2 regions of the Micromonospora sp. NPDC049171 genome follow, and region 2 is predicted to be linked to the other one. Evidence: riboswitches for the same ligand, from Rfam matches in the RefSeq annotation. Region 2 holds a riboswitch; the other holds the start of a gene.

Region 1 (14,368 bases), on a different contig from region 2:
GCCGCGGGGTGGACCAGCTCCAGCCGGGCGATCAGCCACCACGCCGCCAGGGCGACCAGGAGGCCGGCCGCGGGCAGCAGCGCCGCCCCGGCCCCGGAGCGGAGACCGGCGCCTCGACCTGCCCGCCCCGCCTCGGGTCCGACACCCACGGGTGGGGATGCCGCCACCGCCGGGTCCACCGACCGGACGTCGGTCATCTTGTCCTCCTCGAAATCCCACGGCCCCCGGGGGCCGACGAGCGACGGGGGTACGCCCCACCGGAACTCGGCGAGACGTACCCCCGGGTGACGACCGGACGATCAGGCCTTCGGCGCGAGGCTGAAGTCGATGATCTGCTCGGGGGTGATGTTCTGCTTGAGCGCGCCGGCGCCCTGCAGGATCGCGATGCTCTTGGCGACCCGGCCGCTGTCCAGGGTGCCGATCGCGGTGCCGGTGTTGCCGGACCGGACGTACGCGGCCATCAGCTCCAGCTCGGCGGCGGCGGCGACCGGGTTGGCGGCGTCGACGTTCTTCTTCAGGATCTCGCCGGCCTCCTTCGAGTTGGCCAGGCTGTACTCCAAGCCCTTGAGCAGCGCCGTGGTGAACCGCTTCACCATCTCGGGCTTCTCCTTGGCGATCTTCGAGGAGGTGATCAGCACGTTGCCGTAGAGGTCCTGCATCACGTTGCTGTACGGCAGCATGACGGCCTTCTTCTTGGCCACCGCCTCGATGGTCGGCTGGCCGACGACGAACTGGCCGATGCCGTCCACCGCGCCGGAGGCGAGCGTGCCGATCAGGGCCTGCGCCTCACCGTTGACCCAGGTCACCTTGCTCGCGTCCACACCGGCGAGCCGGGCGTACGTCGGGAAGAGGTTGCGGACCACCGAGCCGGGGGTGTCGGCGAGCTTCTTGCCCTCCAGGTCCTTCGGCGAGGCGATGTTCTTGCCCTCGACCGAGGCGATGCCGGCCATGGTGCGCTGCTGGATCGCGGCCACCACGGTGAAGTCCTTCGCCTGGCCGTTGCCGACCTGGAGCAGACTGCCGGTGAGGTCGACCGGGCCGAACTGGGCCTGGCCACCGACGATGGTCTGGATCACGCCGCCGGTGCCCTGACCAGGCTTGATCTCGACGTCGAAGCCGGCGTCCTTGAAGAAGCCCTTCTCCTTCGCCACCCAGGCGTAGGAGTCACGGCCGAAGTTGCCGAAGGAGGTGAGGTAGATCACCTTCTCCAGCTCCCCACCCTTGCCGCCCTTGGCGTCGTCCGACGAGTCCGACCCGCTGCTGCAGGCGGAAACGAGAGCGAGGGCGGTGGCCAGCGCGGCCGTAGCGACCGTACGGGTCAGCCTTCTCATCAGTAGCACCATGTCCTTTCCAACCGGGGCCGACAGGCCGCCGGAGGGGGTTGTCATGACGGGCCGGCGGGAGGGGTGGAAGCCGGACGCCGCCGTCGTGGGGGGACTCTTCGCGGGCACAGCGTACGAGAAAGGCACAGTTGCGACGCCAGGCGTATCGGGTTGCGGATCGGAAACAACCTCATGACCACCCCGGACGGCTCGATAGGCAGACACGCCGCTAGCCTTTGTCGGATTCCTGACCGACCACTTAGCGGAGGTGCGCCGGAGATGATCCGACTGACCGGGGTGTCCCGTACCTTCGAGGGCCGATCCGGCCGGGTGGAGGCGCTGCGGGGCATCGACCTCGACGTCGCCGAGAGTGAGTTCGTCGCCATACTCGGTCGCTCCGGCTGCGGCAAGTCCACACTGCTGCGGTTGATCGCCGGGCTGCTCCCACTGACCGCCGGTGAGATCACCGTGGCCGGTACGCCGATCTCCCGTCCCCGCCAGGACATCGCCATGCTGTTCCAGAAGCCGGCGCTGCTGCCCTGGCGCACCGTGCTGGACAACGTCCTGCTGCCGGTGGAGATCTTCGGCTGGAGCCGCGCCAAGCACCGCGAGCGGGCCCGGCAACTGCTCGACGTGGCCGGGCTGGCCGGGTTCGAGAAGCGGCTCCCGCACGAGCTCTCCGGCGGCATGCAACAGCGGGTGTCGCTGTGTCGGTCGTTGATCGGTGAGCCCCGGGTGATGCTGATGGACGAGCCGTTCTCCGCGCTGGACGCGCTCACCCGCGAGGAACTCTCCGGCGAACTCCAGCGGGTGCACATGGAGAACAAGCCGACGATCGTCTTCGTCACCCACTCGATCGACGAGGCGGTGCTGCTCGCCGACCGGGTGGTCGTGCTGAGCCCCCGCCCCGGACGGATCCGCAAGGTGGTGGACGTCGCCATCCCCCGACCCCGCACCCTGGGCCGCAACGCCCACCTGGCCGACGTCGCCCGCGTCAGCGCCGACCTCCACGAGCTGCTGATGGAACGCGAGCAGCCGGCCGCGGCCGGCGCGGAAGGACGATGAGCATGCGGGTGTCGGTCTTCACCGAGCCGAACCGTGGTGCCAGCTACGAGACGCAACTCCGGTTCGCCCGACTGGTCGAGGCGTGCGGCTACGAGGGCTTCCTGCGCGCCGACCACTACCAGTCGATGGGTGCCGACCCGGGCCTGCCCGGCCCGACGGACGCCTGGCTGACCCTCGCCGCGCTGGCCCGGGAGACCGAGCGGATCAGGCTCGGCACCCTGGTGACGTCGGCCACCTTCCGCCTGCCCGGCCCTCTCGCGGTGATGGTCGCGCAGGTCGACCAGATGAGCGGCGGCCGGGTCGACCTGGGCATCGGCGCCGGCTGGTACGAGCGCGAGCACACCTCGTACGGCATTCCGTTCCCGCCGGTCGGCGAACGCTTCGACCGGCTGGCCGAGCAGCTTGAGGTGATCACCGGGCTGTGGCGTACCCCGGCCGGTGAGACCTACAGCTTCAGCGGCGACCACTACCGCCTGGTCGACGCGCCGGCCCTGCCCAAGCCGGTGCAGGTGCCCGGGCCGCCGATCATCGTGGGCGGGCGCGGCCCCAAGCGCACCCCCGAGCTGGCCGCCCGGTACGCCGACGAGTTCAACATGCCGTTCAAGTCCGTGGCGGACACCGCCGCGGCGTTCGACCGGGTGCGTGAGGCGTGCGAGCGCACCGGTCGGACGGAGTCCGGTCGAGCGCCGTTGGTGCTCTCCGCCGGGCTCGTCGTGGCCATCGGCCGGACCGACGCCGAGGCCCAGCGCCGGGCCGCACCTCTGCACGAGAAGAGCGCGCTGCCGCCGGAGGACCCGGTGGTCGGCTCGCCCGCGCAGCTCGCGCAGCGGATCGGCGAGTTCGCCGCGATCGGCGCCACCCGCGTACACCTGCGTCTGATCGACTTCGCGGACCTCGACCACCTCGAGCTGATCGCCGCCGAGGTGCTCCCACAACTGGACGGAGAACGATGACCGACGTGATCGACGGAACCGAACTCGGGCCGGTGGGCCAGGAGATCGTGTACGAGAACGACCGGGTCCGGGTCTGGCACATCCGGCTCGAGCCGGGTGAGCGGCAGCCGCTGCACCGGCATGATCACCCGTACCTGGTGGTGGCGATCGAGGGCGCGAAGAACGTCGTGCAGACCATCGACGGCACCCGGATCGACGCCGACGAGCCCACCGGCGGAGTGGTCTACCGGGACCCGGGAGCCGTGCACATGCTCACCAATGTCGGAGACACGACTTACCTGGCTCGACTGGTCGAACTCAAGTAGACCCGCCGAACGGCGAGCCGGCGCGCCGCGCGGCGCGCCGGTGGCGGTCCGGTGTACAGGGTGCGTAACGTGCCGGACATGGCCTTTCGGACCTGGGGCAGACTGCTGCTCACGGCGCTCGGGGTGAGCGTGCTGGCCGGGGCCGGCCAGCTCGGCGTCGCGTACGGTTTCGGCATCGTCCGGCTGACCGGCGCCTTCACCGGTACGACCGTCAACCAGTGGCCCGCCCAACTCGTCTGGGTCGGCTGGTTCGCCGCGAACGCCGCAGTCGTCGGCGCTGTCCTGACCGGACGCCTCGCCCGCAGCGACGCTCCGGCAGCCAGCACCCGCCGGCAGTTGGCGATCGGCGGCGCGGCGGCACTCGGCGCCGTCGTCATCGCCCCGCTCTGCATGCAGCCCGCCCGCGCAGCGGAGTTGATCTCCGTTGACCCGGTCTGGGCGGTGGGCATCTGCGCCGTACTCGGCGCGGTGATCGGGGCGGGCGCGGCGATCGCCGTCCAGCTCCGGCCCGAGCTGGGCTGGAACATGGCGGCGGTGGCCGGCGCGGTCTGGCTGCTGGCGCTGATCTCCGTCCTGCCGTCGCTCGGCACGGCCGGGCCGCTGCCGACCGTCCGGCTCGGCGTGCTGGAGCCGAGCTGGCTGGACGACGCCGCCGCGCAACGGCTGGCACTGCTCCTGCTGCCCATCGTGGCGCTGCTGGCCGGTGCCGCGACCGCCGGGTTGGCTCGCTGGCGGGGGCAGGAACCCCTGATCAGCGGGGCAACCGGGGTGGCCGGTCCGGTGCTTGTGGCGTTCGCCTACCTGACCGCCGGTCCGGGTGACTCCGTGGACCGCTACCAGGTGAATCCGTACTACGGCGCGCTGATCGCGATCCTCGCCGGCGCGCTCGGCGCGGCCGCCGCCGCGTTGCTGCGCTGGCCGTCGCGCGCCCGCACCGCGGGATCCGCGGCGATCGAGCCCACCGACATCCTGGGCGCGCTGCCGACCGGCCCGGTCCTACCCAACGCCGCGTCGGCGAGCCCGGCGAACGACGAGGCCACCGCCAACCGGACCGACGCGCCGGAACCCGCCGGGTCGCCGACCGTCGCGCCGCCAGCGGTCGGGTCGCCGGCGGTCGGGTCGCCGGCGGTCGGGTCGCCGGCGGTCGGGTCGCCAGCCGGAGAGCTGGCCGGCTCCGCGCCAGGTCCGCGTGCGGCCGGCGGCTCCGATGGTGTACGCACCGTCCCGGCGCACTGGGACTGGCCGGCGACCACCGCGAGCGGCCAGCACGGTTCGACTCCCGCCGTGCCGGCGAAGCCCGCGAGCTGGCTGACCGATCCGACCGGTGAGTTCACCGCCAGACGGCAAATGCCCTCGTTGAGCCGGGATGATGTCATCTCCCCGGCCGAGACCACGCGCCCGGCCAAACCCGCCGACACCAGCCCGACCGGCACCACGGCCGGACGCGCCGACGCCGCCGTTCCGACAGCTGGTCCGGCGGCCGACGAGCCGACCGGCAGCATCGCGGCGAGCACCAGCGCAACGCCGACCGGCGGACGCACCACCGCCCCGACGGGGGCCGCTTCGACCGGCTCGGAGACACCCGGCGCCGGCACCGTCAGCACGGGCACGAGCAGCACGGCAGCAGCCGGCGCAGGCGCAATCAGCTCGGAACCCGTCGGCGCGACCGCCGCCAGCACGGGAACTACCGGTGCGGACGAGGTCAGCACTGGCACGACCGGCACGACCGCCACCAGCACGGAAACCTCCGGCACCACCGCCGCCAGCACGGAAACCTCAGGCGCGACCGCCGCCAGCAGCGGAACATCCGGTGCGGCCAAGGTCAGCACGGATCCCACCGGCGCGGTTGCCTTCACCACGGGGACAGCCGGTACGGACGAGGTCAGCACGGGAACTGCCGGTGCTGTTGCCGCCAGCACGGGGGCAGCCAGTGCGGACGAGGTCAGCGCGGGCCAAGCCAACATGGACGGGGGCAGCGCGCACGGGACCAGCACAGACGGGGTGGATGCGCCGCTGACGGTCAAGCCACGCCGAGTCCGTAAGCCGAAGGCCAGCCCGCTGGCCACCACCAATCCGGCCGACGGTGCGCCGGCATCGGGGTCGACGGGCACCGACCAGACGGCCGCCGGCACCGACGTGCCCGACGAAGAGGGCCAGAACTCCGAATCCGGCCCGGTCACCGAGGCCACCGCCAGCGCAGCAGCCCCGACCACCAGAACCGGTCGGACAAGAACCCCCGTCACCCCGACCCCCACGACCGGCCCGACGAGGACACCCACCCCGACCGGCACCGCCGGCCCGACGAGGACACCCACCCCGACCGGCACCGCCGGCCCGACCAGAACACCCACCCCGACCAGCACCGCCGGCCCGACCAGAACACCCACCCCGACCAGCACCGCCGGCCCGACGAGGACACCCACCCCGACCGGCACCGCCGGCCCGACCAGAACACCCACCCCCACCGGTCCGGCAGGTGCAGCGGCCACCCCGGCCGGCACCAAGGCGGCGGCGGACGATCCGTCGCGTACCCCGGACGGCGCCGGCGCCGGCGCTGGTGCCACGGCGCGGCCGGCCGAGCCGGCCGTCGAATCGGCGACGGCGAGGGCTGGCGAGACGAGCAGTGCGCGGCGCACCACCGAGGACGATCAGACCGGTGGGTTCTTCGGGGTCACGGCCGCCAGCGACCCGGACGCGGTCCGGTGGACGCCTGCGCCGTCGGCTTGGCCGGTCACCCCGGCTTGGACGGTGCCACCGCAGGCATCCGAGCCGGGGGCGACGGCAGCGGAGCCACCGACCGGACCGGACGAGTCGACCGGGCAGACGCCGAAGGCCAGGCACCGGGTGCCGCTGCCGGATTTGAGCCGGGCTGCCACCTGGAACGCGTTCGACACCTCTCGTCGCGCCGAGCCGACGGGGTCGCCGGACGATTCGGCGAGGTGGACGGCGCCGACCGGCCCGGCCACGGCAAGTGAGTTGGCCGCTGCGGCCAGACACCCGGGCTCGACGGAGCCTCCGGCCGTGCCGGACCGGGCTGGCGCGCCCACCGGCGCGGGCACGGGCACCGGCAACGGCACGGGCAGCGGCAACGGCACGGGCAGCGGCAGCGCTACCAGCACCGGCAGCACCACCGCCACTGACAGCGCCACCGGCGACAAGGCAGACACCGACGACAAGGCAGGCACCGACGACCCGGCGAGCACCGACGCCACACGTGCCGCGGCGACGTCCGCGACGGTCGCCGAGCAGCCCTCCCGGCGGGGGCGGCTCGGCGGTCTGTTCCGCCGCAACCGGTCCCGGGCCGAGGAGAAGAGCCCCGACGGGTCGGACGCGACGGAGGCCCTGCCGACGCAGGACGAGGAATTCGTCGACTGGGTCGCCGGTCTGGGCAAGCCGGTGTCGGACAACGAGCCGCAGCAGGAGAGCGGCCGACGTTCGCTGCGCTCCACCGGCCGACACCACCGCGACTGACCCGCCGGCCGGTGGGTCAGTCGCTGCTCGGGTACGCCTGATCCACTCGGGTTCATTGAAGTCGGGCTGTCCCGCCCGCCCGGATACCGCGATATCAGTGAACCCGAGTGGATCATCCCGGGGCGCGCGCGAGTGGACGGTCCGGCCACCCGGCGCGCGCGCTCGCGAGACTGGTCAGGCCAGCGGCAGGTAGACCCGGCTGCCGCCGGAGACGAACTCCTCCGACTTGTCCTTCATGCCGCGCGCCGCGTACTCCTTGAGCTCCTGGGTGATCTTCATGGAGCAGAACTTCGGGCCGCACATCGAGCAGAAGTGGGCCGTCTTCGCCGGCTCGGCCGGCAGCGTCGCGTCGTGGTACGAGCGCGCGGTCTCCGGGTCCAACGAGAGGTTGAACTGGTCCTCCCAGCGGAACTCGAACCGCGCCTTCGACAGCGCGTCGTCCCACTCCTGCGCGCCGGGGTGCCCCTTGGCCAGGTCCGCCGCGTGGGCCGCGATCTTGTACGCGATCACGCCCGCCTTCACGTCGTCCCGGTCCGGCAGGCCAAGGTGCTCCTTCGGGGTGACGTAGCAGAGCATCGCGGTGCCGAACATGCCGATCATCGCGGCGCCGATCGCCGAGGTGATGTGGTCGTACGCGGGCGCGATGTCGGTGGTCAGCGGCCCGAGCGTGTAGAAGGGCGCCTCGTGGCACCACTCCTGCTGGAGGTCCACGTTCTCCTTGATCTTGTGCATCGGCACGTGACCGGGGCCCTCGATCATCACCTGCACGTCGTACGCCCAGGCGACCTTCGTCAGCTCACCGAGCGTGCGCAGCTCGGCGAACTGCGCCTCGTCGTTGGCGTCCGCGATCGAGCCGGGCCGCAGCCCGTCGCCGAGGGAGAACGTCACGTCGTACCGCGCGAGCAGCGCACACAACTCCTCGAAGTTGGTGTAGAGGAAGTTCTCCTCGTGATGCGCCAGGCACCACGCTGCCATGATCGAACCGCCCCGGGACACGATCCCGGTCACCCGGTCCACGGCCAACGGCACGTACGGCAGCAGCACCCCCGCGTGCACCGTCATGTAGTCCACGCCCTGCTCGGCCTGCTCGATCACGGTCTCCCGGAACACCTCCCAGCTCAGCTTCACCGGGTCGCCGCCGACCTTCTCCAGCGCCTGGTAGATCGGCACCGTCCCGATCGGCACCGGCGAGTTCCGCACGATCGACTCGCGGGTCTCGTGGATCCGCTTCCCGGTGGACAGGTCCATCACGGTATCCGCGCCCCAGCGGGTGGCCCAGGTCAGCTTCTCCACCTCCTCGGCGACCGACGAGCTGACCGCCGAGGTGCCGATGTTGGCGTTCACCTTGACCAGGAACGCCTTTCCGATGATCGCCGGCTCGCACTCCGGGTGGTTGACGTTGAGCGGCAGCACCGCCCGACCGGCGGCGATCTCGGCCCGGACCAGCTCCGGGTCGACGTTCTCCCGGATCGCCACGAACTCCATCTCCGGCGTCACCACACCCGCCCGCGCGTACGCGAGCTGGGTGGGACGACGTCCGTCCACACCGGCGAGCGGCGTACCCGCGCCGCGCACCGGTGCCACGTCACCCCGCTCGGCGATCCACGGGCCCCGCAACGCGGGCAACCCCACCGACGGGTCCGATCCCGGGCCGGACGTGTCGTAGAGCCGCACCGGCGGAAGATCCCCGGTCAGCCCCACCTCCGCGAACGGCACCCGGACATCGGGCCGCGAACCCTCGACGTACACCTTGCCTCGTGCCTGCATGACAACTCCCTTGGTGATCAGGCGGACCAGCCGAAGTGATCCAGCGGTCCACGTCCCGCGCCCAGCTCCCAACTCCGTGCGCCGGTCAGCGCACGGAGCACGTACTCCTTCGCGGCCCCCACCGCGGCCGGCACCGGATCGCCGAGGGCGAGCCGCACGGCGATCGCCGCCGAGAACGAACACCCGGTCCCGTGGGTGTGCCGGGTGTCCACCCGGGGGGCGCGCAGCAGGGTGGTGACGCCGCCGCCGTGCAGCACGTCGACCGCCTCGCCGCCGCCCAGGTCACCGCCGGTGACCACGACGTACTCCGGGCCGCCGGATGCCAGGGCCTCGGCGGCCACGACCATCCCGGCCACGTCGTCCACCGGACGTCCGGTGATCGCCGCGGCCTCCGCGCAGTTCGGCGTCGCCACCCTGGCGTACGGCAGCAGCCGCTCCACCGCACTGACCACACCGAGGCGGTGTCCACTCGTGGCGACAAGCACCGGATCGACGACGAGCTGCGGCAGCCGGCCGTCCCGGGCCGCCTCGGCGACCACGTCCGCGACGGCCGGGGTGCCGAGCATCCCCGTCTTGACCGCGCGCACGGTGAAATCCATGAGTACGCTGTCCAGCTGCTCGGTCACCGTGCGCGGCGGCATCGGCAGCACGGCGTCGACACCCCGGGTGTTCTGGGCGGTGACCGCGGTGAGGACGCTCGTGCCGTACGCGCCGAGCGCCGCGAAGACCTTGAGGTCGGCCTGGATGCCCGCGCCGCCGCCGGAGTCGGAGCCGGCGATGGTGAGGATGGTGCTCGGCGTCATCTTCCCTCGTCTTTGGTTGCGGTTGGGGGCTGTGGCCGACAGTGCCCACTCCGGGCGGTCAGGCTTGATCCCTGCGTGGGCACTGTCGGCCGCAGCCCCGCTCGTGGGGACCTGGTGCCTCCGTGCCGGGTTTTGGTCAGCATCGGGGTGACCGCCTCGGCATAAGCGCTGGTCAGGATCGCCGCTGTTTCGGCGGGGTCTGTTGCTCGCATGATCGTGCCCAGCACTGCCACCCCTGCGGCTCCTGCCTCTACGCAGGCGGCTACCTGTTCCGGGGTTTCGATACCGCCCAGGGCCAGTACCGGTACGTGGCTGATCCTGATCAGCTTGCGCAGCCCTTCGGTGGCCAGGGGTGGGCCGTACCCCGGTTTTGTTCTGGTGGGGTAGACCGGGGAGAGGGTGGCGTAGTGCTCGGTGGTCAGGCGGTTCAGCTCGGTTTCGTCGTGGCAGGAGCGGCCGACCAGGCGGTGGGTCGGCGGCGGGTACGGGCCGGCGGCGGGCAGGTGCACGGCGTCGCCGCCGAGCGGGTCGGGCCCGGCCACGACGAGGGTTCCGCCGACGTCGGCGAGGATCGCGCGCAGGTCGGTGGCGAGGGCGGCGCGCTCGGCGCGGGGCAGGTCCTTCTCCCGCAGCACCACCCAGCGCACTCCCCCGGCCACCGCTCCCGCGACAACCCGCTCAAGCCCACCCCGAGCGGCAATCCGATCGGTAAGAACGACCACCCCCGACGGCACCCTCCCCAACGAGATCTTGGAAGGAACGTGCCCCTCCAGGGGCGGTTTGCTTCCAAGATCTCCCGCCGGCGGCGACGCCGTCGGCGGCGGTGACGCTTGGGGCGGTGGTGAGGCGGTCACAGGTTTGGTCTTCCCTCGTCGGGGGTGGACGCCAGCGCGTGGAAGCGGCGGGCGATCCGGCCGGCGCCGGCCGCCAGATGTCCGGCCTCGACCGCGTAGCGCATCGCGGTGGCCATCGCCACCGGGTCCGCGGCCCGGGTCACCGCGCTGGCCAGCAGCACGCCGTCGCAGCCCAACTCCATCGCCAGGGCCGCGTCGGAGGCGGTGCCGATGCCGGCGTCGAGGATCACCGGCACGTCGACACCCTGGCGGATGAGCCGGATGTGGTGCGGGTTGCCGATGCCCAGCCCCGAGCCGATCGGCGAGCCGGCCGGCATCACCGCGGCACAGCCCACGTCGGCGAGCCGGCGGGCGAGCACCGGGTCGTCACTTGTGTACGGCAGGACGGTGAAACCGTCGGCGACCAACTCCTCGGCGGCGCGGAGCAACTCCACCCCGTCGGGCAGCAGCGTCCGCTCGTCGCCGATCACCTCCAGCTTGACCCAGTCGGTGTCGAACGCGTCCCGGGCCAGTCGGGCCACCTTCACCGCCTCGGTCGCGGTGTGGCAGCCGGCGGTGTTCGGCAGCAGGCGTACCCCGCACCGGTCCAGCAGGTCGAGCAGCCCACCGGCCGTGCCCGGGGCGGTGTCCACCCGGCGCAGGGCCAGGGTGACCAGCTCGGTGCCGGACGCCCGGATCGCCTGCTCCAGCACGTGCAGATTCGCGGCACCACCGGTGCCGAGGATCAGCCGCGAGGTGAACGTCTCCCCACCCAGCTCGAACGACACCCCGCTCACCCGCCCTGCGCCGCGGTGAGCACCTCGACCCGGTCACCGTCGCGCAGCGCCGTGGTCGCCCAACCCGCCCGGGGCACCACTTCGCCGTTGACCGCGACCGCCACCCCGCGCGGTTGCGGGGCGACGTCACGGACCAGATCGGCCACCGACACCTCACCCGGGACGCTTCGCCCGGCCCCGTTCACCGTCAACTCCACAGGTCCCCCTTCATCGTCGTTTCGGGCTCACCGTCCGCCGCCACACCGACGAACCGGTCCGGCCGGAAAGGCGCGAGCAGCGGATCGGGTACGCCGGCGCACACCAGGTCGGTGATCAGGTCGGCGGTGACCGGGGTGAGCACGATGCCGTGCCGGTGGTGACCGGTGGCGATCAGGACGTCCGGTCGGCCCGGCAGCGGCCCGAGGATCGGTGCGTTGTCCGGGGTGCCCGGCCGCAGCCCGGCGACCGCCTCGACCAGGTCGTACTCGGCCAGCTCGGGCAGCAGGTCGACGCCGGCGCGGAGCAGGCGCTGCACGGCACCGGCGGTGACGGTGGTGTCCGACCGTTCCTCGACCGTCGCGCCGAGCACGACCTCGCCGTTGGGGCGGGGCACCAGGTAGACGGGTTCGCCGTCGGCGTACCCCCGGATCACGTGCCGGAAGCCCGGCGCGACGCCGTCGGGCGCGCGCAGCCGGAGGATCTGGCCCTTCACCGGCCGCACGGGCAGGCCGGTGAGTGCGGCGGCCCCGCAGCCGGCGGCGACCACGGTGACCGCGGCGTCCACATCGGACAGCCGGGTGACCACCTGCGGCACCAGCACCGCGCCGGCCCGCTGCGCGGCCGTGCGCAGCGCCGGCACCAGCAGCCGGGGGTCGACCTGGTGGTCGGTGGGCGCGAGCGCGCCGCCGCCCACCCGGGGGGCGAGGGCCGGTTCGAGGTCGCGCAGCTCGCTGGGGCGCAGGGGGGTCACCGGCAGACCCAACCCCTGTTGGTACGCCCACAGCCGGCGCGCCTCGGCCAGGTCGTCGCGGGTCAACCCGACCAGCAGGGTGCCCTCGGTCCGGTAGCCGATGTCGACGCCCGTCGCGTCGGCAAGCTCGGCGGCGAACGTGGGCCAGCGGGCGGCGGACGCCAGCAGCAGCTCGGTCAGCTGCCGCTCACCGAAGTACGCCTCGGCGACCGGGGCGAGCATGCCGGCGGCCACCGCCGACGCCCCCGAGCCGGGTGCCGGATCGTGCACCACCACCCGCAGCCCCCGCGCGGCGCAGCGCCAGGCGATCGCCAACCCGATCGGCCCGGCCCCGATCACCGCCACGTCCGGCCGGCCCCGGTCGTCGGAGGACGCCGACTCGGACCGGCCGGTCAGCACGTCAGGGCCTCGATCAGCGTGGCGGTCGCCTGCGCCGGGTCGGCGGCGGCGGAGAGCGCGCCGACCACCGCCACCCCGTACGCCCCGGCGGCCCGCAGCTCCCGTACGTGGGCGGCGGTCACGCCCCCGATCGCGATGACCGGCACGTCGACGGCGTCGGCGACGGCGCGTACCCCGGTGGGCCCGATGGGGTCCGGCAGGCCGGACTTGGTGCTGGTGGGGTGGCACGGGCCGACGCCCAGGTAGCTGGCTCCCGCCGCGACCGCCGCGGTCGCCGTTTCCGGCGCGCGGGCGGTGGCTCCCAGCACGCCGGTGGGGCCGAGCACCCGACGGGCGGCGGTGACCGGCAGGTCGTCCGCTCCGACGTGGCCGCCGGCGGCACCCACCGCCAACGCCACGTGCAGTCGGTCGTTGACCAGGCAGGTCGCCTCGTACGGCTGGCAGAGCACCAGCACCCGCCGGGCCAGGTCGTACGCCTCGCGGTCGGTCGCGGAGTCCTCGACCCGGACCTGCACGACCAGGTCGGCGCGGGCCACCGTGAGGGCGGCCCGGACCACGGTGAGCGGGTCCCGACCGGGTCGGGTGTCGGTGATCAGATGCAGTCGCCCCAGGGACGGCACGGCAACTCTCCTCCCTGCGCCGGCATTATCCGGATCAGGTTCGACGGTCGGGGGCTGTCAGCCCCCCTCTCAGCCCGGTACACCGGGCTCCCGTGGGTTACTTGCGTGTCACCGTACGACAGATCCGCCGGTCTGCCAAGGCGGGGCTCGGCGGCGGCCGGTGGGCCGGAACGCACCGAATCGAGCTAGATCTGTGGGGCGGTTCATGCGGTCCTGTTCGGAATGTCGCCTGCCGTTGCAGAACCGTTACCCGCCGGCATCTTGCCGGACATTGAACCAGTCGAATTAATTTGTTCAGCGATTCGACAAAATGTCGGTGGGGGTGCCCTCGCAGGGTGTGACCACCGGCTCCATCAGGGACGGCCTTCGGCGAGCCGACTCCCGCGATCTCCGTCACTACGACACAGGAGGCGGCGTGTCCCGTTCTCGTCGTGCCCGCGTACCCATCACCGCAACCCTCATCTCCCTGGCCCTCGCTTCGACGACCCTGTTCGGCACGCCCGCGCAGGCCGCGCCGGCCGCCGCACAGGTCCCCCCACGGGAGGCAGCGGCCGGAACCCCGGTCACCCAGGTGGCGCCGAAGGCGCCCCAGAAGGCCGCCGACGATCCCTTCTCGGTCCTGGTCTTCTCCAAGACTGCCGGCTTCCGGCACGACTCCATCCCCACCGGTGTCGCCGCCATCCAACAGCTCGGCGCCGCCAACGGATTCACTGTGGACGCTTCCGAGGACGGCGCCGCGTTCAGCGACGCCAACCTGGCGAAGTACAAGGCCGTGATCTGGCTCTCCACCACCGGTGACGTCCTCAACGCCGAGCAGCAGGCGGCGTTCGAGCGCTACGTGAAGGCCGGCGGCGGCTACGTCGGCATCCACGCCGCGTCGGACACCGAGTACAGCTGGGCCTGGTACGGCGACCTGGTCGGCGCGTACTTCGCCAACCACCCGCAGAACCAGCAGGCCACGGTCAAGGTGGAAGACCACGCCCACCCGTCCACGGCCGAACTGCCGGACCGCTGGTCCCGGTTCGACGAGTGGTACAACTTCCAGACCAACCCGCGGCCGGACGTGCACGTGCTGGCCAGCCTG
Region 2 (14,368 bases):
GCCCACCTCGCCCCGCGATCTTGCACTTTCTGTCCTCACGAAACTGGCACACCAGGACGGAACGGCGACAGAAACCGCAAGATCGGCGAGGGTGCTGCGTGGGCGCGGCGGCTGGGGTTTAGCTGATCAAGGGGCGGAAGGTGCCTGCGATGATGCTTGTCGTGAGGGCGGCGCCGGCCAGCACTACCGCCCCGGCGATGAGGAGCGCGTCGGCGCGGGTGAAGTGCTGACGGCGGGCGACGGTGCGGGGTGTGCCGGCGTCGAAGCCACGGGCGTCCATCGCCACCGCGAGCCTGGTGCCCCGGCGGATCGCCCCGACCAGCAGCGCGAACGCGGTGGAGGCGAACAGTCGCAGCTTCGCCACCGGGTTGCGGCCCGCGTCGACGCCGCGTGCGCGTCGGGCCATGCTGATCATCTGCCACTCCTGACCGAGCAGCGGCACCAGACGGAACGCGGCCAGTGCCCCGATGGCGAACCGGGCCGGTGCCTTCACGTTCTGGACCAACGCGTCGGCCAGGTCGGTGGGGTCGGTGGTCGCGAAGACGATCACGCCGGGCAGGGCCACCGCGAAGACCCGTAGCACCAGGCCGAGGGCGGTGAGCAGCACGCCGGTGGTCACCAGGATCGGTCCCGCGTCCAGGAGGACCCGGCCGGACCGGTCGGCGGCGAAGAGCACCAGGGTGACCAGGATGCCGGCGGCACTGAGGAGCAGTGGCCAGGCCCGTCGGGCCAGCACCCGGTAGCCGATGCCGAACAGCGGCAGCACGGCGAGTTCGAGCGCGATGGCGATCGCCGGGGCGAGGGGGTCCAGGGTGGCCAGCAGGGTGAACGAGAAGACCAGCGCGGCGGCGACCTTCGCCACCGGGTTGCGGCGGGCCAACGGCGCGTCGGGCGCGGCGACCGGCTCGATGCTGATCATCGGACGTCGTCCCGGCCAGGCTGGCCCGCCGGCCGACCTGGCCGATCACCTGCCGGGTCGGCGGGGACGGCGCCGGCCGCGGCCCGGTGCAGGGTGACGGTGCGGTCGGCGAGCGCGGCCACGAAGTCCGCGTCATGGGTGACCGCGACCACGCCGTGCCCGGCGTCGCGCAGGTCGGCGAAGAGGTCGACCAACTCCCGCCAGGTCCGCCGGTCCTGGCCGAAGGTGGGTTCGTCGCAGATCAGCAGGCGGGGCGCGGTGGCCAGGGCGGTCGCCACACTCAGCCGCCGCGCCTCACCACCGGAGAGGGTGTACGGGTTGGCAGCCGCGAGGCGGCCCAGGCGCAGCCGTTCCAGCAGCGCGGACACGGTCTCCTTGACGGCCGCCTCAGGTTGACCGGTCCGGCGGGGGCCGAGCGCCAGCTCGTCGAAGACGGTGCTGGTGACGAACTGGTGCTCCGGATCCTGGAAGACCGACCCGATCCGCCGGGCCAGTGCGGGGGCCGACCAGCGGTGCGGGGGAGTGCGGTGGTCGGTGCCGGCCAACTCGACGGATGCGGTGACCCGTCCGACGCCCGGCCGGAGCAGCCCGCCGAGCAGCAACGCCAGGGTGGACTTGCCGGCGCCGTTGGGTCCGCGTACGGCGAGTGCCTCGCCGGCGCGTACCGCCAGGTCGGTGGAGCCCAGCCGGGGCGGCAGGCCGAGCCGGTCGGCGGTGAGCAACAGGTCCCCGGGCGCGGCGGTGGCTGGCCGGGGCGCGATGGGGTGACCGGGCACCCAGACCCCCTCGGCGGCGAGCGTGGCACCGTGGGCGGCGAAGACGGCCTCGGGTGTGCCGTCGGCGCGGACCCCGCCGCCAGGTTCCAGGACGACCACCCGGTCGACGAGCGGCAGCGCCTCGGCGATCCGGTGCTCGACCAGGATCAGCGTGGTGTCGGCGTCCAGCGCGCCGGCCACCGCCTGTCGGATCAGGTCGGCCCCGGCCGGGTCGAGGTTGGCGGTCGGCTCGTCGAGCAGCAGCAGTTCCGGACGCAGTGCCAGTGCGCCGGCCAGGGCGAGGCGTTGCTGTTCGCCGCCGGAGAGCGCGGCGGTGGGGCGGTCCCGGGGGTACGGGAAGCCGACGCGGCGCAGCGCCTCGTCCACCCGGGGCCAGATCTCGTCGGTCGGTACGCCGCGGTTCTCCAGCCCGAACGCGACGTCGTCGCCGCAGCGCGCCATCACCAGTTGGGTTTCCGGGTCCTGGAAGACGATGCCGACGCGTTCCCGCCCCTTGCGCGGGTCGAGTCCGTCGATCTCGACGGTGCCCTCCTGCTCGCCGGAGTCCTCGGGGAGCAGCCCGGCCAGCGCGCTGAGCAGGGTGCTCTTACCGGCCCCGGAGGGCCCGAGCAGCAGAACCCGCTCCCCAGCCTCGACCCGCAGATCAACCCCGCGCAGAGCCCAGGCGCGCCGCCCAGCGTGCCGCCACCCGAACCCCCGCAGCAGTACCCCGCCCACCAAACCCACCCCCTCCCAGCCTGCCGCCCCTCACCCTGCCCGGTTGATCATGAGGTTGACGGGTGGTTCTGAAGATCCATCCGCCCGTCCACCTCATGATCGGCCCGAGTGGGTGGGGTCAGATCAGTGCTCGGTTCCGGCCTACCGGGAAGCGGTCCAGGACTCCGGTTCTGGCCAGGGACTCGGTCAGCAGCCAACCGCCGGCACCGGCGATCACGGTGGCGCTGACGATGGTGATCAGCGCGTACGGGAGGCGGTAGTCGGCGAACGCGTAGTCGGCGTTCCAGACGAAGAAGTCGAACAGCGCGGCGCTGAGACCGGTCAGCGCGCCGGCCAGCAGCGCGGTCGGCAGCCGGTACGACCGGTAGCGGAACGCGGCGAACGCCAGCTCGGCGCCGATGCCCTGCACGATGCCCTGCGGGATAACCGTGCCGGCCCACTGGCTGCCCAGCAGCGCAGAGAGGACCGCGGCCACCGTCTCGCAGTAGAGCGCGGCGCCGGGCTTGCGGATGACCAGGCCGCCGATCACGGCCGGCATCAGCCAGACGCCGTAGAGCAGCGCCTGCGCCGGCGGGAAGAAGGTGAAGGCACCCTCGGTGGCGCTCCAGACCAGGCCCCAGGCCCAGAAGATGACGCCGAAGGCGACCGCGATCACCGAGGCGACCACGATGTCGATGGTCCGCCAGCGGCCCGTGTCGGTGGTGGATGTCATGTGTTGCTCCCAGTTCTGACTGCGAACCAGGAGAAGACGCACGCCGCACGCCCGGTGGCACCGGACGGCGGCGCGGCTGGAGGTCGACCGAACTCCCTGCGCTGGCATTACCCAGATCAGGTTCGAGGGTCTGCGGGCGTGCCCGCACTCTCAGCGCTGTGCGCTCCCCTGTCGGATGTGAAGTTGTCTCGTCGACGCTAACACCGACCAGGGGTGCCGGCCTAGCAGGGCTTCCGTCCGTCTCGGCGTTCGGCCAGCGGTACGCCGGCTGGGTAGGCTGACGATCATGCGGGTCGACGCGCGAGGTCTCACGTTCGAGGTAACCGCCGGCGGTCCGTCGGACGGCGTACCCGTCCTGCTGCTGCACGGCTTTCCCCAACACCGCGGCGAATGGGACGACGTGGTGCCCGCGCTGCACGAGGCCGGGCTGCGCACGTACGCGCTGGACCAGCGCGGCTACTCGCCCGGCGCGCGGCCGACGGCGGTTGCCGACTACCGGATCCCCGAGCTGGTCGCCGACGTGGTGGCGGTGCTCGACGCCCTGGGGCTGGACACCGTCCACCTGGTCGGCCACGACTGGGGCGCGGTCGTGGCCTGGGCCGTCGCCGCCGGGCACCCCGACCGGGTCCGCACGCTGACCGCGGTGTCCGTGCCGCATCCGGCCGCCATGGCGTACGCCCTGGCCAACGACGGTCAGCAGAAGGCCCGCTCGTCGTACATCACGTTGTTCCGTAAGCCAAGGACCGCGGAGAGGGTGCTGCTGGCGTGGAACGCGACAGCGCTGCGCAAGATGCTCGGCGGGGTGGGCGACGCGCCCCGGGTGGACCGCTACGCCGCCCCGATGCGTGCGCCGGGGGCGCTCACCGCCGCGCTGAACTGGTACCGGGCGATGTCCCGCGCCGACCTGGCCGGCGTCGGCCCGGTCGCGGTGCCCACCACCTACGTCTGGAGTGACCGGGACGTCGCCATCGGCCGGACTGCCGCCGAGGCGTGCGCGGCGAACGTCACCGGGGCGTACCGCTTCGTGCCGTTGACCGGTGTGAGTCACTGGATTCCGGACACCGCGCCGGGGCCACTCGCCGAGGCGATCCTGGCCCGGGCCGCCGGAACGGCCTGAGCCGTGCGGGTCGGTCGGAGAGGGGCACCGTGACGACGGGTACCAGCGGGCCGGGCACCCGGCGCTCGATCGCCGCGCAACTGCGCCTGCTGGGCGTACGCCCCGGCGCGACGCTGCTGGTGCACGCCGCGCTGCGTCCGCTCGGGTTCGTCTGCGGCGGACCGCACGCCGTGGTGCTCGCCCTACGTGACGCGCTCGGCCCGGACGGCACCATCGTGGTGCCCACCCACACGCCCGACAACAGCGATCCCGCGCAGTGGCGCAACCCGCCGGTGCCGGCGGACTGGTGGCCGCTGATCCGCGCCGAGATGCCGGGCTTCGACCCGGCGGTGACCCCGAGCCGGTTCATGGGCGCGCTCGCCGAGACGGTCCGTGGCTGGCCCGGGGCGCTGCGCAGCTCACACCCGCACGTGTCGTTCGCCGCGCTCGGCCCGGCCGCCGAGCAGGTGGTGGCCGGGCACCGCCTGGCCGACATGCTCGGCGAGGGCTCGCCACTGGCCCGGCTCTACGACCTGGACGCCGACGTCCTGCTGCTCGGCGTGGACCACTCGGTGAGCACCTCGCTGCACCTGGCCGAGTACCGCTGCCCGGGTTCGCCCCGCGAGCGGGTCGGCGCGGCGGTGCGGACCGGCGACGGCGGTCGGGAATGGGTGTGGTGGCAGGACGTACGGCTCGACGCGGACGACTTCGACGCGTTGGGCGCGGACCTGGAGGCCACCGGGGCGGTGCGCAGCGGACCGGTCGGCACCGGAACCGGCAGGTTGATGCGCCAGCGGGCGGCTGTCGACTTCGGGGTGCGCTGGCTGGACCGTAATCGGACGACGGAGGACGCATGACGGTGAGTGCCGAGGCCTACCTGGCCGTGGTGACCGAGACGATCGGTCGGGTGGCCGCCAGCCAGCGGGAGGCGGTGGGGCGGGCCGCCGACCTGATCGCCGACGCCGTACGCGCCGACGGGGTGGTGCACGCGTTCGGCACCGGACACTCCGAGGCCCTCGCCATGGAGATCGCCGGCCGGGCGGGTGGGCTGGTGCCGACCAACCGGATCGCGCTGCGTGACCTGGTGCTGCTCGGCGGCGAGCCGGCCGAACGGCTCGGTCCGTTGCTGGAGCGGGACCCGGCGGTGGCCCACCGGCTCTACGAGCTGGCTCCGGTGCGGCCCGCCGACGTCTTCGTGCTCGCCTCGAACTCCGGGGTCAACGGCGCGATGGTGGAGTTCGCCACGCTTGTCAAGGAACGCGGCCACGCCCTGGTGGCGATCACCTCGGCGCAGCACTCGGGTCGGATGACCTCCCGCCACCCGTCCGGGCGCAAGCTGGCCGACCTCGCGGACGTCGTGCTCGACAACGGTGCGCCGTACGGTGACGCGACGCTGCCGCTGCCCGGCGGCGGCGCGGTCGGCGCGGTCTCGTCGATCACCGCCGCGCTGCTGGCCCAGCAGGTCACGGTGGAGGTGGTGGCGCGGCTGCTGGCGGCGGGGGAGCGGCCACCGGTCTACCTGTCGGCGAACATCCCCGACGGCGACGCGCACAACACGGAGTTGGAGGTCCGGTACGCCGGTCGAATCCGGCGCGGGTCCTGACGCGGTGCTGATGGCCGAGGTGCGTCCGGAAGGTGAACGACGGATGTCGTGAACCCGTTTCACGCTCGCCCGGGTGGGGCATTGGCGTTGCTGCCGGCGGCCGGGACCGCCGGCAGTAGCGTCGCAGCGGAGGTAGCGCGTGTCCAAGGAGACCGAGAAGCAGCGTTGGCAGCGCAATTTCGCCGACCTGTTGCAGGAGTTGCGGGTCGCACAGACGGGCGTGCAGATCCTCTTCGCCTTCCTGCTCACCCTGCCGTTCAGTAACGGGTTCACCGAGACCACGGAGTTCCAGCGGGACGTCTACATCGTCGCGCTGCTCGCCGCGGCCGCCGCGACCGCGATGATCATCTCGCCGGTGGCGTTCCACCGGGCGCTGTTCCGGCAGGGGCGCAAGCCGGAGTTGGTGCGCTTCGCACACCGGATGGCCACCGGTGGTCTCGCCTTCATGCTGATCGCGATGGTCAGCGCGGTGCTGCTGATCACCGACTTCGTGCTGGACCGGCCGATCGCCTTCGTGCTCAGCGCGCTGACCGGGCTCTGGTTCGTCACCTTCTGGGCCGCCCTGCCGTTCGCTCGCCGCAACTGGGGTGAGGACGACATCGACGACGAGGACGACGACCCGGACGAGATCGCCGGCCGCTGATCTGACAGATCTCCACCGATGGCTACCCCCGGGTAACAACCGGGGGTAGCGTGACGACAATCGCGCATGTCGACGCAGCCGCACCGAGGTTCGAGGGGGCAGCCGTGACCACGACGCAGGACGGCCGACCAGCACCGGACGGCCCCGATTCCGACGCCGCACCCAGCACCGCCGGTGCCGCGGCCCCGTTGCCCACGGAGGCCGGGCAGGTCTCGGAGAAGGAGGCCCGGCAGGTCGCCGAGGCCGCCCGCGAGTCCACCTGGGACCGGCCCAGCTTCGGCAAGGAACTGTTCCTCGGCCGCTTCCGACTCGACCTGATCGACCCGTGGCCCCGATCCGATCCGGACGACGTGGCGCGCGCCGAGGAGTTCCTTGGTCGGTTCCGCGCCTTCCTGGCCGCCGAGGTGGACGGGGCCGCCATCGAGCGCGACGCGTCCATTCCGGACTCGGTGTTCCACGGCCTGGCCGACCTCGGCGCGTTCGGCATGAAGATCGACCGGAAGTACGGCGGGCTGGGGCTGAGCAACCTGCACTACTGCCGGGCGCTGATGCTGGCCGGCTCGGTCAGCCCGGCCATCGGCGCGCTGCTCTCCGCGCACCAGTCGATCGGGGTGCCGCAGCCGCTGAAGATGTTCGGCACCGCCGAGCAGAAGCAGCGCTTCCTGCCCCGGCTCGCCGCCGGCGAGGTGTCCGCGTTCCTGCTCACCGAACCAGACGTCGGCTCCGACCCGGCCCGGCTGGCCACCACCGCCGAGCCGACCGAGGACGGCACCGGCTACCGGCTCAACGGGGTGAAGCTCTGGGCCACCAACGGCATCGTGGCCACCCTGCTGGTGGTGATGGCCCGGGTGCCGGCCGCCGAGGGGCGGCGGGGCGGCATCACCGCGTTCGTGGTGGACGGCGACAGCGCCGGCATCACCGTCGAACGGCGCAACGAGTTCGTCGGCCTGCGCGGCCTGGAAAACAGCCTCACCCGGTTCCACGACGTGTTCGTGCCCGCCGAGAACGTCATCGGTGGCGAGGGCAAGGGGCTGAAGATCGCCCTGACCACCCTCAACACCGGTCGCCTGTCGCTGCCGGCGATGTGCGTGGGCGCCGGCAAGTGGGCGTTGAACGTGGCCCGGGGCTGGGCCGCCGACCGGGTCCAGTGGGGCCGGCCGGTAGGCGAGCACGAGGCGGTCGCGCAGAAGCTCTCCTTCATCGCCGCCACCACGTACGGCATGGAGACCATGCTCGACCTCTGCTGCCTGCTCGCCGACGACGACCACAACGACATCCGGATCGAGGCCGCGCTGGTCAAGCTGTACGCCAGCGAGATGGCCTGGAAGATCGGCGACGAGCTGGTCCAGATCCGGGGTGGGCGCGGCTACGAGACGGCCGACTCGCTGGCCGCCCGGGGCGAACGCCCGGCCAACGTCGAGCAGGTGCTCCGCGACCTGCGCATCAACCGGATCTTCGAGGGCTCCACCGAGATCATGCACCTGCTGATCGCGCGGGAGGCGGTCGACGCCCACCTGTCGGTGGCCGGCGACATCATCGACCCGGACGCGGGCCTGGGCCGCAAGGCACGCGCCGGCGCCCGAGCCGGTGCCTTCTACGCGAGGTGGCTGCCCACCCTGGCCGTCGGCCGGGGGCAGAGCCCATCGGCGTACGCCGAGTTCGGGCCGCTCGCCGCGCACCTGCGCCAGGTGGAGCGGTCGTCGCGCAAGCTGGCCCGGTCGACGTTCTACGCGATGTCCCGCTGGCAGGGAAAGATGGAACGTAAGCAGGCGTTCCTCGGCCGCGTGGTGGACATCGGCGCCGAGTTGTTCGCGATGTCCGCGGTCTGCGTCCGGGCCAACGCCGAGCGGGGCAGCCGCCCGGAAAATGTCGAGCTGGCCGACCTGTTCTGCCGGCAGGCGCGGGTGCGGGTGGACGCCCTGTTCAACGCCCTGTGGGACAACACCGACTCGGTCGACACCGCCGCCGCGAAGCGCATCCTCGCCGGCCGCTACGCGGGCCTGGAGGAGGGCGTGATCACTCCGTCCGACGAACTGCCCTGGGTGGCCCGCTGGTCGCCCGGCCCGTCCACCGCCAAGGACGTCCGCCGCCGCATCCCGCCAAAGCCCTGACCCGCGCGCGCCGCCGGGCGCCACGTCGAGCCGAGCCGGCTCGACGGCGGCCGGCGCAGGTGCAGCGGGCCACGGTGCGGGTGCGGCGGGCCGCGGTGTGGGTGCGGCGGGCCGCGGCGCGGGTCGGCGGGCGACGGCGCGGGTCAGCGGCTGATCGCCCAGGCCAGCACTGCCGCCAGGATCAGGCCGTTGACCGCCGCCAGACCCAGGTACGCCGCGGGCGGGATCTTCTTGCCCCGGCGGACGAAGGACACCAGGACGGCGGCGTAGCCGAGCAGCAGGACGGCGATGACGACCAGGAAGTAGAACACTCGAAGACCTTAACGGTCTCTCGACCGCGCGGTCCGAGGTGGCGCGGTGGTCGGCACCGCCGATGCCATGATCAGGTGATGAAAAGTAGGTCCCCGGGCTGCTTCTGACCTACTTTTCATCACTTGATCACGGTGCGAGCGGTGGTCGGCGGCATCCGCGGGTCGCCGGTGCGAGCGGTGGTCGCGGGGAAGTCGGGGTCAGCGGGTCCGGCCGCGCAGGCCGAGGTGGCGCAACTCCAGCGCGGCCAGCGCGTCGACTGTCGCGTCGTCGCCGCGCCGCCACGCCTCGGCCACGTCGGGCCCGACCTGGGTCAGCCGGCCCAGCGGCTGGGTGGCCAACGCGCGCAGGGCGAGCAGGTCCCGGCCGGCCGGCCCGGCGGCCAGCTTCGCGGCCGACCCGGCCCGACGCATCCAGCGCAGCCGCAGCGGCAGCCAACCGAACAGCACCAGGCCGAGCGGGAAGATCAGCACCGCGATGGTGAGGGCGAGGGCGAGCTGATCGACCAGGTGCTGCTGGTCGCGGCCGGCGTCGGCGAGCCCTCGGGCAGCGTTGGCGGCCTGTTGGAAGGGCGCGGTCAGCTCGTCGCCGACCAGTGGCACCCGGCGAACCTTGCCGCCGGCGTCGGCGAGGTTGTCGGCGAGCCCGCTACCGGCGCCCTCCAATTTCTGCCCCGGTACGGCGAGCTTCTGCACCAGGTCGTGCAGCCACAGCGCGCCGCGGACCGCCGCGTACACCCAGGCGACGACGAGCAGGTCGGTGAGCAACTGACGGGCGGCGGTCGGGAACCGATCGGCATAGATTTTCACGCCGGACAGCGTGTCACGAACCGAGCGCTGACGGCACGGTCGGATCGACAGTCAGCGGACGCAGGTGGGGCAGGTGCCGAAGATTTCCAGGGTGTGGCTGACGTCGGCGTAGCCGTGCTGCGCGGCGACCCGGTCGGCCCAGCTCTCCACGGCGGGCCCGGCCACCTCGACGGTGCGCCCGCAGGCCCGGCAGACCAGGTGGTGATGGTGCCCCTCGCTGCACCGGCGGTAGAGGTGCTCGCCGCCCGGCGGCCGCATCACGTCGATCTCGCCCGCGTCGGCCAGCCCCTGCAGGGTGCGGTAGACGGTGGTCAGGCCGACCCGCTCGCCGCGCTGGCGCAGCATCGCGTGCAGGTCCTGGGCGCTGTGGAAGCCCTCCATCTCGGCCAGCAGCGCACTCACCGCCGAACGCTGTCGGGTGTTGCGCACCGCAGTGCCGCTCTCGCTCATGATCCCTCCCCGGCGTGGCTGACCGCGTCCGCCACGATGTGCGCGACGTGCTCGTCGACCAGGCTGTAGGCGATCTCGCGACCGCGGCGGGAACCCCGCACCACACCAGCGCCGCGCAGCACCCGCAGGTGCTGGGAGACCAGCGGTTGCGCGGCACCGAGTTTGTCCACCAGCTCGTGCACGCACCGCTCACCGCTGGCCAGCTCACTGACGATGGCCAGCCGGATGGGCGCCGACAGGGCGCGGAGCAACTCGCTGGCCCCGTCGAACCCCTCGTAGCCCGTTGCGCTGGTCATCCTGCAACGGTAACCAATACCAGCGCCAGCGCCCCGCTCAGGATCGGCCCAGCACGACCTCGTGAGGTTCGGCCGTTGGCGCGGCGGCCGGCGTCGACCGCCGGCGCAGTGTCCGCCAGACCCCACCGGCGACGGCGACCACCAGGAAGGAGGCGATCGCGACGAGCACCACCGAGGCACCCGGCGCGGTGTCCGCCGTGGCCGCCACCCAGACACCGGAGCCGGCGGCGAAGAACCCGAGCGCCATCGCCGCGGTCATGGTGCTGCGGAAACCCCGGGTGACCTGCTGGGCGGTGGCGACCGGCACCACCATCAACGCGCTGATCAACAGCACCCCGACGGCCCGCATCGCGATGGTCACGGTGATCGCGGTGGCCACCGCGATCAGCAGGTTCAGCGTACGCACCGGCAGGCCGGAGACCCGGGCGTACTCCTCGTCGTGGCTGACCGCGAAGAGGGCCGGGCGCAGCGCGATCATCGTGACCAGGATCGCCGCGCCGAGCACCGCGATGGTGATCACGTCGGCGAGGGAGGTGGTGATCAGCGACCCGAACAGGTAGGCGTTGAGGTTCGCGCTCGTCGCGTCGGAGAGGCCGACCAGCAACACGCCGCCCGCGATGCCGCCGTAGAAGAGCAGGGCCAGGGCCAGGTCACCGGAGGTACGCCCACGGGCGCGGACCACCTCGATGGCGATCGCGCCGGCGGTGGCGACGAGCACCGCGACCAGCACCGGTGAGCGGTTGAGCAGCAGGCCCGCCCCGACGCCGGTCAGGGCGACGTGCCCGACACCGTCGCCGATCAGCGCCAGCCGGCGCTGCACCAGGTAGATGCCGAGCGCCGGCGCGGCCAGGCCGATCACCAGCGCGCCGATCAGGGCATGCTGCATGTAGGAGTACTGGAAGAGTCCCATGGGTCAGTTGCTCCACAGCCCGGCGGGCTCGTCGTAGCAGTGCGGGTGCACGTGGTCGTGGTCCGGCTCCGCGTGGTGGCCGGCCGGGTCCGGCACCGCGCCGTCGTGGGCGATGCGGCCCTCGTGGACGACCACCGCCCGACTGATCACCGGTCGCAGTGGGCCCAGCTCGTGGGCGACGAGCAGCACCGTCCCGCCGCCGGCGACGAAGTCGCGCAGCGCGTCGGCGAATGCCTCCTGGCTGGCCGCGTCCACCCCCGCGGTGGGCTCGTCGAGGACCAGCAGCTCCGGGTGGCCGGCCAGGGCGCGGGCGATCAGGGTGCGTTGCTGCTGGCCGCCGGAGAGCGTGGCCACCGGGTCGCCGGCCCGGTCGGCGAGCCCGACCGCGAGCAGCGCGGCGTCGACGGCGGCCCGGTCGGCGCGACCCGGCGGGCGGAGCACCCCCCGGCGGGCCAGCCGCCCGGACGCCACCACCTCACGGACGGTCGCGGGCACGCCGCCGCCGGCACCCAGCCGCTGCGGAACGTACCCGATGCGCTCCCACTGCCGGAACCGGCGCAACGGCCGGTCGAAGAGGGTGACCGAGCCGGCGCTGAACGGCACCAGCCCGAGCACGGCGCGGATCAGGGTGGACTTGCCGGAGCCGTTGGCGCCGAGCACCGCGACCACCTCGCCGGCGGTCACGGTGAGCGAGATGTCCCGGAGCACGGGGCGGCCGTCGTAGCCGACCACCCCGTGCTCGACGGTGATGACAGGTGAGGTCACGAGCAGCCCAAGGCCGTCTGCAGGGTCCGCAGGTTGGTACGCATCACCGAAAGGTAGTCCCCGTTACTGCCGGCTGCGAGTCCTTCGATCGGGTCCAGTACGGCAGTCTTCGCGCCGACCTGACCGGCGATGGTCTCGGCGACCTTCGGGCTGACCAGGGTCTCGAAGAAGATCGTGGTGGCGTGGTGCTCCTTCGCCTCCTCGATCACCTGCGCGAGCCGCTGCGGCGAGGGCTCGACGTCCGGGCTCAGCCCGGTGATGCCGACCTGTTCGAGCTGGTAGCGGTCGGCGAGGTAGCCGAACGCGGCGTGGCTGGTCACGATCTCCCGCCGCTGGCAGGTCGCCAGGCCGTGCTTGAACTCGCCGTCCAGGGCCGTCAGGTCGGCGCGCAGCGTGGCGGCGCGGGCGGTGTAGTCGGCGGCGCGGTCCGGGTCGGCCTTGCCGAGCCGCTGGGCGAGCTGGTCACCGATGCCGGCGAGCCGGGTCGGGTCGAGCCAGACGTGCGGGTCCTTGCCGCCGTTGCCCTCCCCGGCGTGCCCCTCCTCGCCCTCGTGGTTGTGCCCGCCGGCGGTCGCGTCCAACAGCGGTTGCACGCTTGTCACGTCGAACGCCCGATCGCCGCCGTTCTGGGCGACGGCGTCGTCCACCGCCGGCTGGAAACCCTTGAGGTAGACGATCAGCTCGGCCTCGCTGACCTGGCCGACCTGGCTCGGGTTGAGCTCCAGGTCGTGCGGCTCGGCGCCGGGCTTGGCCAGGTTGGTCACCCGGACCGCGTCGCCGCCGATCCGCTCGGCCAGGAACTGGAGGGGGTAGAACGCGGCCACCACGTCGACTCGTTGGGGGTCGGCGCCGCCGGCGCTGGTGGAGCAGGCGGCCCCGGCCCCCAGGGTGAGGAGGGCGGTGACGGCGGCCAGGACACGGGACGTGGTGCGGTTGCTCATGACGCCAACTGTCCGTGGCAACGATAATGATTGTCAAAAACGCATGATTGCATGTCAGAGCAGCTTCGCGAGGCCCACCGTCACCAGCAGCGTGAGCATCACCAGTCGAATCAGCCGGGTCTGTGGCGCCTGAACCGCCCAGGTCGTCGCCAACAGGGCGATCAGCACGGCGGCCAGCGCGAGCGTCAGCAGCCCGCCGATCACCCCCGGCGTGAAGAACGCCACCAGCACCACCACCAGGGTGATCAGGAACACCGACGTCGGGTTGGCCCCGGCCAACCGGGCCAACAGAGGGCGCTGCGTACGCTGCATCCCACAGACTCTACGAGGAGGGACACCCGTTGCTGGTGACCAACCGGTTCGTGGTCGACGTCGATGTCGCCGACGACTTCACCGAACGGGCGCACGCCGCCCTCACCGCACTGGCCGCCTGCCCCGGCTACCTGCGCGGTCAACTGGTCCGGGCGCTCGACGACCCCCGGTACTGGTCGCTGGTCACCGAGTGGAAGTCGGTCGGCACCTACCGCCGGGCACTGGGCGCCTTCGAGGTCAAGGTCAGCGCCGTACCGCTGCTCGCCGAGTCGGTCGACGAGCCCTCCGCGTACGAGGCGCTGGCCACCGCAGCCCCCGGCGGGGCCGTGGTCGTCGCCGAGAGTGATCGGGCTGCGGGTCCTTACCGCTGAGCCGGCGGACACTACGCTGCTCCTATGACCGCACCCGCCCCGCCACCCGGTCCCGGGGTGGCTCCGCCGTTCGCCGCGCCGCCCACCGAGGGGCGCCGGACCCGGCTCTGGATCGGCCTCGGCGTCGGCGCGCTCGCCGTGGTGCTCTGCTGCGGCGGGGGCGGCAGCGCCGTCGTCGGCCTGTTCGTCACCGGCGTGCAGGCGGTCCGGGAGCAGGCCCGCACCGTGACCGGCGACTACTACCAGGCGCTTGTCGAGCGGAACTACGGGCGGGCGTACGAGCAGCTCTGCGACGACGCGCAGCAGCGCGAGTCCCAGCCCGAGTTCGAACGGCGTGCCGCCGCCGAACCGCAGGTGGCCGCGTTCCGGTTGGGTGAGGTGGACACCATCAACCTGACCATGCCGGTCGACGTGACGCTCGACGGCGGTGGCCGGGAGCAGCAGCAGGTCATCCTGGGGCGCGACGGCCAGACTGGTGGCGTGGAGGTCTGCGGGGTCAGCTGACCCGCCCCCGGTATTCTGCTGGGCTCAGGGCGACGGTGGTCGTACCGTTGTCCCGAACCGACCGATCCATCCACATCTCGCCCCCGCCGACCGCCAGCCGGCGTAGGAGGAAACATGCCAGCCG

Evidence for each region. A riboswitch is a leader RNA that binds a small molecule or an ion and turns the genes downstream of it on or off. The one in region 2 is predicted to bind thiamine pyrophosphate.
Region 1: it holds a riboswitch for thiamine pyrophosphate, as region 2 does, so the genes downstream of both, thiE (thiamine phosphate synthase) here and AB0B14_RS13435 (ECF transporter S component) in region 2, are expected to answer to the same signal.

What each region holds. Positions count from the first base shown of each region.
Region 1 is NZ_JBEZDJ010000004.1:135,337-149,704, reverse strand. Features, by position in the region: gene AB0B14_RS07055 (ABC transporter permease) at 1-197, opposite strand, end outside; gene AB0B14_RS07050 (ABC transporter substrate-binding protein) at 300-1,331, opposite strand; gene AB0B14_RS07045 (ABC transporter ATP-binding protein) at 1,602-2,387, shown strand; gene AB0B14_RS07040 (LLM class F420-dependent oxidoreductase) at 2,390-3,340, shown strand; gene AB0B14_RS07035 (cupin) at 3,337-3,645, shown strand; gene AB0B14_RS07030 (hypothetical protein) at 3,724-7,116, shown strand; gene thiC (phosphomethylpyrimidine synthase ThiC) at 7,291-8,883, opposite strand; gene thiD (bifunctional hydroxymethylpyrimidine kinase/phosphomethylpyrimidine kinase) at 8,901-9,686, opposite strand; gene AB0B14_RS07015 (thiamine phosphate synthase) at 9,683-10,429, opposite strand; gene AB0B14_RS07010 (thiazole synthase) at 10,537-11,316, opposite strand; gene thiS (sulfur carrier protein ThiS) at 11,313-11,513, opposite strand; gene thiO (glycine oxidase ThiO) at 11,504-12,661, opposite strand; gene thiE (thiamine phosphate synthase) at 12,658-13,284, opposite strand; TPP riboswitch at 13,279-13,388, opposite strand; gene AB0B14_RS06990 (ThuA domain-containing protein) at 13,700-14,368, shown strand, end outside.
Region 2 is NZ_JBEZDJ010000009.1:4,156-18,523, forward strand. Features, by position in the region: gene AB0B14_RS13425 (energy-coupling factor transporter transmembrane component T) at 119-919, opposite strand; gene AB0B14_RS13430 (ABC transporter ATP-binding protein) at 916-2,412, opposite strand; gene AB0B14_RS13435 (ECF transporter S component) at 2,531-3,124, opposite strand; TPP riboswitch at 3,200-3,304, opposite strand; gene AB0B14_RS13440 (alpha/beta fold hydrolase) at 3,411-4,241, shown strand; gene AB0B14_RS13445 (AAC(3) family N-acetyltransferase) at 4,271-5,077, shown strand; gene AB0B14_RS13450 (SIS domain-containing protein) at 5,074-5,823, shown strand; gene AB0B14_RS13455 (DUF6328 family protein) at 5,963-6,466, shown strand; gene AB0B14_RS13460 (acyl-CoA dehydrogenase family protein) at 6,571-8,577, shown strand; gene AB0B14_RS13465 (hypothetical protein) at 8,721-8,888, opposite strand; gene AB0B14_RS13470 (hypothetical protein) at 9,087-9,695, opposite strand; gene AB0B14_RS13475 (Fur family transcriptional regulator) at 9,747-10,145, opposite strand; gene AB0B14_RS13480 (metalloregulator ArsR/SmtB family transcription factor) at 10,142-10,441, opposite strand; gene AB0B14_RS13485 (metal ABC transporter permease) at 10,479-11,351, opposite strand; gene AB0B14_RS13490 (metal ABC transporter ATP-binding protein) at 11,355-12,116, opposite strand; gene AB0B14_RS13495 (metal ABC transporter substrate-binding protein) at 12,113-13,057, opposite strand; gene AB0B14_RS13500 (hypothetical protein) at 13,112-13,369, opposite strand; gene AB0B14_RS13505 (antibiotic biosynthesis monooxygenase) at 13,399-13,740, shown strand; gene AB0B14_RS13510 (hypothetical protein) at 13,765-14,244, shown strand; gene AB0B14_RS13515 (glycine--tRNA ligase) at 14,359-14,368, shown strand, end outside.